Regions from separate parts of the Algoriphagus sp. NBT04N3 genome, predicted to be linked through region 1. Evidence: riboswitches for the same ligand, from Rfam matches in the RefSeq annotation. Region 1 holds a riboswitch; each other region holds the start of a gene.
The links. Region 1 has a riboswitch for S-adenosylmethionine ahead of GYM62_RS06920 (O-acetylhomoserine aminocarboxypropyltransferase/cysteine synthase family protein). Riboswitches for the same ligand answer to the same signal wherever they lie in the genome.
Positions count from the first base shown of each region.

Region 2: it holds a riboswitch for S-adenosylmethionine, as region 1 does, so the genes downstream of both, GYM62_RS01650 (PLP-dependent aspartate aminotransferase family protein) here and GYM62_RS06920 (O-acetylhomoserine aminocarboxypropyltransferase/cysteine synthase family protein) in region 1, are expected to answer to the same signal.
Region 3: it holds a riboswitch for S-adenosylmethionine, as region 1 does, so the genes downstream of both, GYM62_RS08305 (homocysteine S-methyltransferase family protein) here and GYM62_RS06920 (O-acetylhomoserine aminocarboxypropyltransferase/cysteine synthase family protein) in region 1, are expected to answer to the same signal.

Region 1 is NZ_CP048415.1:1,610,427-1,613,559, forward strand. Features, by position in the region: gene metX (homoserine O-acetyltransferase) at 1-158, opposite strand, end outside; gene GYM62_RS06920 (O-acetylhomoserine aminocarboxypropyltransferase/cysteine synthase family protein) at 166-1,467, opposite strand; SAM riboswitch class I at 1,610-1,723, opposite strand; gene can (carbonate dehydratase) at 1,807-2,460, opposite strand; gene GYM62_RS06930 (SulP family inorganic anion transporter) at 2,457-3,133, opposite strand, start outside.
Region 2 is NZ_CP048415.1:361,463-364,595, reverse strand. Features, by position in the region: gene GYM62_RS01665 (ribose-phosphate pyrophosphokinase) at 1-437, shown strand, start outside; gene GYM62_RS01660 (50S ribosomal protein L25/general stress protein Ctc) at 462-1,037, shown strand; gene pth (aminoacyl-tRNA hydrolase) at 1,108-1,668, shown strand; SAM riboswitch class I at 1,726-1,831, shown strand; gene GYM62_RS01650 (PLP-dependent aspartate aminotransferase family protein) at 1,921-3,096, shown strand.
Region 3 is NZ_CP048415.1:1,903,709-1,906,841, reverse strand. Features, by position in the region: gene GYM62_RS08310 (hypothetical protein) at 1-1,296, shown strand, start outside; SAM riboswitch class I at 1,408-1,507, shown strand; gene GYM62_RS08305 (homocysteine S-methyltransferase family protein) at 1,570-2,622, shown strand; gene metH (methionine synthase) at 2,612-3,133, shown strand, end outside.

The sequences.
Region 1 (3,133 bases):
CAGACTACATTAGATTTGTCTGAATTCAAATTGCCGTAGGTTGTGTAAGCAAGCTCAAACTCCGAAAGATATTCCCCTGACTCTAAAGCCAGGGGTTTGGTAGACTGAAATAATTCCAAAGACATGGTAATCGATGCGTATTGACTAGTAAGGTTCATTTTTTAATTAAATCGAATCAAAGGCTTGTTGAAGGTCCGACTTGATATCTTCGATGTGCTCTATTCCCAATGAGATTCTCAACAGGGTAGGAGTAACTCCCGCAGCTTTTTGTTCCTCCTCAGAAAGTTGCTGATGCGTAGTGGCTGAAGGTTGGATTATTAAGGTCTTTGCATCACCTACATTCGCTAGGTGAGAGATCAATTTCAGAGAATTGATTACAGCAGATGTCTGCTCTTTATTTCCTTTAATTTCAAAGCTCAAAACACCTCCATAGCCATTTTTCAGATATTTCTTTGCTAGCTGATGATAGGGAGAAGATTCAAGACCGGGGTAATTTACTTTCTGAACTTTTGGGTGAGATTCAAGCCATTTTGCCAATGCTAGAGCATTATCTACAGTTCTTTGTACTCTCAGGGAAAGTGTCTCCAAACCTTGTAATAACAAGAATGAATTAAATGGGCTTAATGCCGGTCCGAAATCCCGGAGGCCTTCTACTCTTGCCCTAATGGCAAATGCTATATTGGGAAGTCCCAGTGGATTATTTTCTCCAAATACTTCCCAGAAATTCAATCCATGATAACCTTCTGATGGCTCGGAGAATTGAGGAAACTTGCCATTCCCCCAGTTATAGTTGCCAGCATCCACAATGATTCCTCCAATGGAGGTTCCATGCCCACCAATCCATTTGGTAGCAGAGGAAGTAACCACATTGGCGCCGTGAGCAATTGGATTAAATAAATAACCTCCAGCTCCGAAAGTATTATCTACTATTAGAGGGATATCATGTTTTTTGGCAACTGCCGCGATTGCATCAAAATCAGGAATATTAAATTCAGGATTACCAATTGTTTCCAAGTAAATTGCCTTGGTCTTTTGATCTATTAGTTTTTCAAAAGCCTCAGGGTTATCTCCTTTTGCAAATCTTGCTTCTATCCCAATTCTTTTGAAAGCAACTTTAAATTGATTGTAAGTTCCACCATATAAGAAAGAAGTCGAAACGAAGTTTTCACCTGCCTGCAGAATATTATTCAATGCAAGAAATTGTGCTGCCTGGCCTGATGCAGTAGCTACAGCTGCAACACCACCTTCCAGAGCTGCCAATCTTTTTTCAAAAACATCGGTGGTAGGATTCATAATCCTGGTGTAGATGTTTCCAAATTCTTTCAACCCAAATAGATTGGCTCCATGCTCTGCGGAATTGAAGGTGTATGAGGTGGTTTGATAAATAGGGACGGCCCTTGCATTCGTTGAAGGGTCAGGTTCTTGTCCAGCATGAAGCTGAAGGGTCTCAAATCTGTAAGTAGACATAAGTAATAGGGTTTAAAGGGTTTTAAATAAAAACTGTAATCCAGGATTAGGCAAAGCAGAATCCTTAAAGCATAAATGCTCTGAAAGAAAAAAGGGAAGTAACCTGAAGTAGGGGGGAATATCCTTTAATCATATTGCAGAGAATTTATAGTTCCAATTGAGACCTTCTCAATCGGCAGGAATTGGCACCTTTCCGACGTTACGGAAGGTTGCCAGAGGGTCATAGAGCCTGTCTCTTACCTCTTCTTTATAAATCCTAGCACCTTAAAAAGTGAAAGGATGATGCAAATAAAAATGAAGAATCTCAGAATTCAAAGAGATTCCTCAATTCGAATCAAATTAATGTAAGTGTTTCAATTGATCTTGATTGTAACGGAAAATAGGATTAATGTTTTCAAAATCAGGTTTAATATTGATTAACTCCTTCACCAATCCATCCTTTAACCCATAGGCCCAACCATGAATCTCAGGTGCCTTCCTTTCCATCCATGCTCTTTGTACGATGGAGGTTTTAATCAAATCTTGGCATTGTTCGATTACATTGTATTCAACCAACTTATTTACTTTTTCACTATGGTCCTCAATGGAATCAAGTTCTTCTTGATTATTGAAATAGACTTCCTTTATATTTCTCAACCACTTATTGATCAATCCAAGGTGAAAATTTGAAATTGCCGCTTCCACACCTCCGCATCCATAATGTCCGCATACAATGATGTGTTCCACCTGAAGGACCTCAACGGCATATTGAAGAACTGAAAGCAAATTTAGATCAGTGTGCACTACCATATTGGCAATATTTCTATGCACGAAAATTTCTCCAGGGTCTGTTCCCGTGATTTCATTGGCAGGAACTCGGCTGTCAGAGCATCCAATCCATAGGAACTTGGGCCTTTGCTGAGTAGCATTTCTTGAAAAGTATTCATGATCCAACTCTGTCTTTTCTTCGGACCAAGCTTTATTTTGTAATAAGAGTTTCTCGTACTGGTTCATGATTCTTTCAATTTATAATTAAATCCTTCAATGGTAATGGTGATATTTTTATCAGTAGAAGTCTCAATGAAATCATTTAAAACCTCCTGTATATCATGATCTATAAATCTGGCCCTTGTAGCATTTAAGACGACATCACTTCCATTTGGAATTTCAGCCAAATGCCTCATCAAAGGGGCTTTATTCAGAAATGAAACGTCCTTTTGCAGCTTAACCAAATACATTCCATCCAATTCAGTCACTGAAACTGACTTTTGATAATTGGTTCGAATAACGAAAAAGATTCCAAATATCATCCCAATCCCGATGCCTATTAGCAAATCGGTAAAGAGGATGGCACTGATGGTGACCATAAATGGAATAAACTGATTCATGCCTTTTTCATACTCGTGAACAAAGACTGATGGCTTTGCCAGTTTATATCCAACAAAGAAAAGTACAGCAGCCAAACAGCTTAAGGGTATCAAATTAAGTAATTCGGCGATACCAATGACTAATACTAGCAAAAGTATCCCATGGCAAATGGCAGAAAGCTTTGTTTTAGCCCCTGAGGTAATATTGGCAGTAGTACGTACAATCACAGCTGTCACAGGAAGACCACCTATTAATCCTGAAAGGGTATTACCTGCACCTTGTGCAACAAGCTCTCGGGAAGAAGGGGAAAGCCTTTTTT
Region 2 (3,133 bases), 1.2 Mb from region 1:
TCGCAGCTCCGGATATGGGCGGTGTAGCCAGAGCAAGGGCTTATGCCAAGCATTTTGAAGTAGAAATGGTAGTCTGTGATAAGCACAGAAAAAGAGCCAACGAGATTGCCTCTATGCAGGTAATCGGGGATGTAGAAGGAAAGGATGTGATTTTGGTAGATGATTTGGTTGATACAGCGGGAACGCTTTGTAAGGCCGGAGAAATCATCATGGCAAAAGGAGCTAAATCTGTGAGAGCCATTGTAACACATGGTGTCCTGTCAGGAAAAGCTTATGAAAACATCGAGAATTCTGTTTTGGATGAATTGGTAATCACTGATACCATTCCTTTGAAGCAAAAATCATCCAAAATCAGAGTACTGACAGTAGCAGACCTATTCGCCAAAGCAATTCATGCAGTGACAGGTAATACTTCCATCAGTTCTTTATTTATCTAAGAACCAATTTTAAATAAAATACATATGAAAACGATTGAGATTATAGGGTTTAAAAGAGCAAATCTCGACAATCAAAGTTTGAATGAGATCAGAGAATCAGGTAACGTACCTTGTGTGGTTTACGGACCAGGTATCCCTGAGCAAATTCACTTCTACAGTCCGATTATCCTTTTCCGTGACTTGATTTACACTCCGGAAGTTCACTTGGTAGAGTTAAATATCGAAGGTACTATCGTAAAGGCAGTATTGAAAGATGCTCAATTCCACCCAGTAAGTGATGCATTGCTTCACGTAGACTTCATGGCTTACACTGAAGACAGAGATATCAAATTTGAAATCCCTGTGAAAGTTGTAGGAAGCTCTCCAGGCTTAGCGAAAGGGGGTAAATTGGAAATGAAAACCAGATCTTTGAAAGTAAAAGGTTTGGCAAACAACTTCCCTGATTTCATTGAAGTTGATATTTCCAACTTGGATCTTGGAAAATCATTCAAAGTGAGTGAATTGAAGCCAGAAGGATTTGAAATCCTTACCAGCCCAAATGTTTCTGTAGTTACCATCGGTATCCCAAGAGCATTGAGAGGCAAGAAAGGCGAAGAATAATTCATAGAGCATTTCTTAAAATCCTGCCCCTCAAAGGCAGGATTTTTTATTTTTAAGCCAAATTTGAATCATGAAATATCTAATAGTAGGCTTGGGCAACATAGGCCCTGAATATGAGCTGACTCGACATAATATTGGATTTCTGACAATAGATCGACTGGCGGATCAATACGATGCCAAATGGGAAAGTGGCCGGCTCGCATTTAAGTCCGAATTCAAACACAAAGGACGAACAATCCATCTTATCAAACCCACTACTTACATGAATCTCAGTGGTAAGGCAGTAAACTATTGGATGAAGGAGCTCTCAATTCCCAAAGAAAATATTCTGGTCTTAGTCGATGAGGTAGCGATTCCTTTTGGGAAACTCAGAATGAGAGCCAAAGGAAGTGCTGCAGGTCATAATGGTTTGAAAAATATTGAAGCTTTGACCGGAGGACAGGATTATCCTAGGCTTAGAATGGGTATAGGTGACGATTTCCCGAAAGGACGTCAGGCTGACTATGTGTTAGGCAAATTCAAGCAGGAAGAATTTGATCAACTTCCGGAAATCATGGATAAGGCCATTGACATGGTTTTGGGTTTTTGTACCATTGGAATAGCCCAAACTATGACCCAATACAATGATTGATTTTTTTATTTGGATTTGAATGCCCTACCCTATTTATTTGTAGCACTTCAGGCAACTGATTTATAAAGAAGAGGCGAGAGACTAGGCTCTGAGACCCTCTGGCAACCATCCCGATTAATTCAGGAAAGGTGCCAAATCCTACCCGAAGCGGGAACTATAAATTGGCATTAACTCATCCTTATTCCTTTTTAGTTCGAATCTGACTCGGGTAGATCTATCGGTTTACTGAAAAACCTTAAATCTATTTAGACTATGAGTCAACATTTCGAGACCAATTCCATCAGGATCAACCCTTCCAAGTCCAATCAAAAGGAACATTCCTCTCCTATTTATTTGACTTCCAGCTTTACTTTCGATTCTGCAGAGGAAGCAAGAGCAACATTTGCAGACGAAATTGAGGGCAATATTTACTCCAGATATGCCAACCCTAACTCCTCAGACTTGATTGAAAAAGTCTGCGCTGCTGAAGGCACGGAGGATGGAATAGCAACCGCTTCCGGGATGGCAGCCATGTTTGGAAGTATAGCATCACTTTTACAGCAAGGCGATCATGTGTTAGCTGCCCGATCTCTTTTTGGGTCAACCCACCAGTTATTGACGAGAGTGTTCCCGAAATGGGGAATTACCTCTACCTACGGAGATATCTCGGATTATTTGAATTGGGAAAAGCTTGTACAACCCAATACCAAAATGCTATTCATAGAAACTCCATCCAATCCAGGACTGGAGATTATTGACTTGGAATGGGCTGGAAATTTTGCTAAAGCACATAATCTAATTTTAGTAGTCGACAATTGTTTTGCAACTCCCTATCTCCAACAGCCAGCCAAGTGGGGGGCACATATAGTTACCCATTCAGCTACGAAGTATATAGATGGACAGGGAAGAGTTTTGGGAGGCCTAATACTTGGTACACAGGATTTAATCAAGGAGGTTCAATTTTTCACGCGTCACACTGGACCAGCCATATCTCCTTTCAATGCCTGGATACTATCCAAAAGCATGGAAACATTGGGAGTTAGAATGGATAGACATTGCAGCAATGCGCTAAAAGTTGCTAAATACTTTGAAGGTAATTCCCAACTCAATGCAGTAAAATACCCGTTCTTAAAATCTCATCCTCAATATGATTTGGCAGTAAAGCAAATGAGTCAAGGTGGAGGAATCATCACTTTAGACCTTAAGGGAGGAGGAGAAAGAGCCCAAGGCTTTATCGATGAACTGAAAATGATTTCAGTTACTGCCAATTTGGGAGACAGCAGAAGCATCATCACCCATCCTGCGTCTACCACCCACAGCAAGCTTTCGGAGGAGGAGAGAGAAAGAGTGGGTATAAGCAATGGATTGATTCGCCTTTCTGTTGGATTAGAGCATCACGAAGATATTATTGCTGATGTAGAAAGAGCCTTGGATCTTAGTAGAAAGTAAAAATAAAAAGGTTGTCTCTCGACAACCTTTTTACATA
Region 3 (3,133 bases), 290 kb from region 1:
AGCATTGCAATAGTTTTCTTCTTTGGTTCTGGCTATGCTTTTTCTCAGCAACTTCTATCCAAGCGAACCACACTGTATACCGTGGTAGGTACCAGTGGAGCCAAATTGAATCAATTTGACCAAATGCTGGAAGATAGAGGTTTAACAGGCTTGAGAAATAGATATAGAACCTTAGGATTAGGCTATCAAAGCAGAATAAATGATTTCGTGATTGGGCTTGAGCTTTATCACAATCGTGGTGCAAACAGTGATTTGGATGGCTTTAAATTGGGGTACCGGACTTCCAGAGTTTTACTCAATGTGGGATATGCTTTTACCGAGGAATCCAAATTTCAGCTAATACACTACATGTCTTTGGGTATGGGTTATTTGAATTTTCAAATGCTTCCATCCGAAAGGCCTTCCAGTTTGGAAGAGTTTCTGGCTGACCCAAAGCAGGGATTTATTATTCGTGAAAATGATATCCAAAAAGGATCAAAATACTATGGGAACTTTTTAACAGAAATAGGCTTCCATATGACCTACGACTTTGATCTTCCCGGCAGGAGAGAAGCACTTTCCATCATTGCGAAAGCAGGATACGCATTTAGCCCATTTGAAGGAAAATGGGAGCTAAATGGGATGTCTTTCGATAATGCTCAAAGTGGTGCATTTCTTAGACTAGGAGCAGGTATTTCCATTCCAGATAGAAACTTCTTTTATAAAGATGCCTCAATTGGGCTTCACCTGATTTCTGGGGTTCATTTCACAAGTCCAGATACTTTTAATGAGGTTTTGGAAGAAGCTGGCTATGATCCCTTAGATGGCAGGCCTTCCAATTTGGGGATTAAGATTAAAGGTGAATCCGAACGCATGCTTTATGGAGTAGACGTTTATAACTTAGCCATGAATGGTAGTGCAAGCGAGACACAATCTCATTCTCTCAACAGTTTGAGAGTGTATGGAAATTTGGGATATAAAGTTATTCAATACAAAAATTTTGGATTTGGAGCTTTGGCCGGATTGGGCTTTGGAAATATACGATACACCTTAGCGCAGAGAAATAAGCCGGACTTTCCAGAATTATTTGAGCGGAGAAAGTTTGACGGGTATTTGAGAAATTCTGGTTTGATGGGTAAACCCGAAGTGTTTTTAGAGTATGGAATTCCAATGACCAAAAGGAAGTTGGTTGACCTTGTGTTTACCGCATCTGCCGGATATGAACTTGCATTGGCAAATTATAGACTAGGTGAGTTGGATATGGCTTCTTACATGTCAGCCCCTTATTTGACTTTTGGAATAGGGGTAAGACCTTAAATTTTAGAGTAATCGCATTTTCACTTGCCGAATCTTAAAAAAAGAGGGCGAAAAGTTTTAAAAATCCAACGATAGCGGTGTTTTATTGCCAAATAGCTAGTACATTTGAGTTGCTTATCGAGAAAGACCGAGGGAAGGGCCCTACGACGTCTTAGCAACCTGTAATCAAGGTGCTAACTCCCGTTCCGGAAATGCCGGAAAAAGATGAGCGGAAAAGTATTTTTACTTTGCTCCGTGGTTTTGCTCGATTAGCTTTTTAAACTTAATAGAATGATGCAAAATAGAACGGAAACCCTGCTTCAGGCAATTCAAGATAGGATCTTAATCCTTGATGGAGCTATGGGTACCATGATTCAAAGATACCAGTTAACAGAAGAGGATTTCCGCACCGAAAGTCTCAAAAACCACCCAAAATCTCTAAAGGGAAATAATGATTTACTTTCTCTTAGTAGACCAGATATTATCAAGGCAATTCATGCTGAATATCTTGGGGTTGGAGCGGATATCATTGAGACCAATACTTTCTCAGGCACCAGTATAGCTCAGGCTGATTATGATTTATCCCATTTAGCATATGAGATCAATTTTCAATCTGCAAAATTAGCCAGAGAAGTTGCTGAAGAATTTACTTCTCAAAATCCTCAAAAACCAAGATTTGTAGCAGGAGCCATGGGCCCCACCAATAGAACCGCATCCATTTCTCCGGACGTGAATGATCCGGGATATAGGGCAATAAATTTTGATCAACTGGCGGAAGCTTATGCCGAGCAAGTGAGAGGATTACTGGACGGAGGTTCAGATATTTTATTAGTGGAAACAATATTCGATACTTTGAATGCAAAAGCAGCGCTGTATGCAATTCAAGAGGTGTTTGAAGAAAGAAATATACCATTAGACCCGCTTGAGGGAGGTATTCCTATCATGATCTCTGGAACTATCACCGATGCCTCAGGAAGAACTCTTTCAGGGCAAACTACAGAGGCTTTTCTGATTTCCGTATCGCATGTTCCTCTACTTTCAGTAGGATTAAACTGCGCTTTAGGTGCCAAAGAGTTAAGACCTTATTTGAAAGTTTTGGCAAACAAAGCCCCATTTTTTGTATCAGCCTATCCCAATGCGGGCTTGCCTAATGAATTTGGTGCGTATGATCAAAATGCACAGGAGATGGCCGCACAAGTCAAAGAGTTTTTGCAGGAAGGCATGTTGAATATTTTGGGAGGTTGCTGCGGAACCACCCCAGACCATATCCGGGAATTGGCAAAACTAGCGGATGGTTTTGAGCCAAGAAAAATCGGAAAAAAGGAATTAGCGGAAAATGAAGATTGAGGAGCAGGCAATGAATGACTATTTGAAATTATCAGGCCTTGAGCCTTTAGTATTTACACCCAACCTGAATTTTGTCAACATTGGAGAAAGAACCAATGTGACAGGCTCCAAGAAATTTGCCCGTTTGATTTTGAATGGGAATTATGATGAGGCCTTGGAGGTAGCATTAGATCAGGTACGTGGAGGAGCTCAGGTTCTGGACGTTTGTATGGATGAAGGAATGCTGGATGGAGAAGCGGCAATGGTTAAGTTTTTGAACCTAATCGCTTCAGAACCCGAAATCAGCCGAATTCCTATAATGATTGACAGTTCCAAGTGGAGTATCATTTTGGCTGGTTTGAAGTGCGTTCAGGGCAAAGGAATTGTAAATTCGATATCTCTCAAAAACGGGGAGGAAGAATTCATCCATCAAGCCAAAACCATCAAGAAATTTGGAGCCGCGGTAGTAGTAATGGCATTCGACGAAAAAGGTCAGGCGGATACCTATGAGAGGAGAATTCAGATTTGTGAG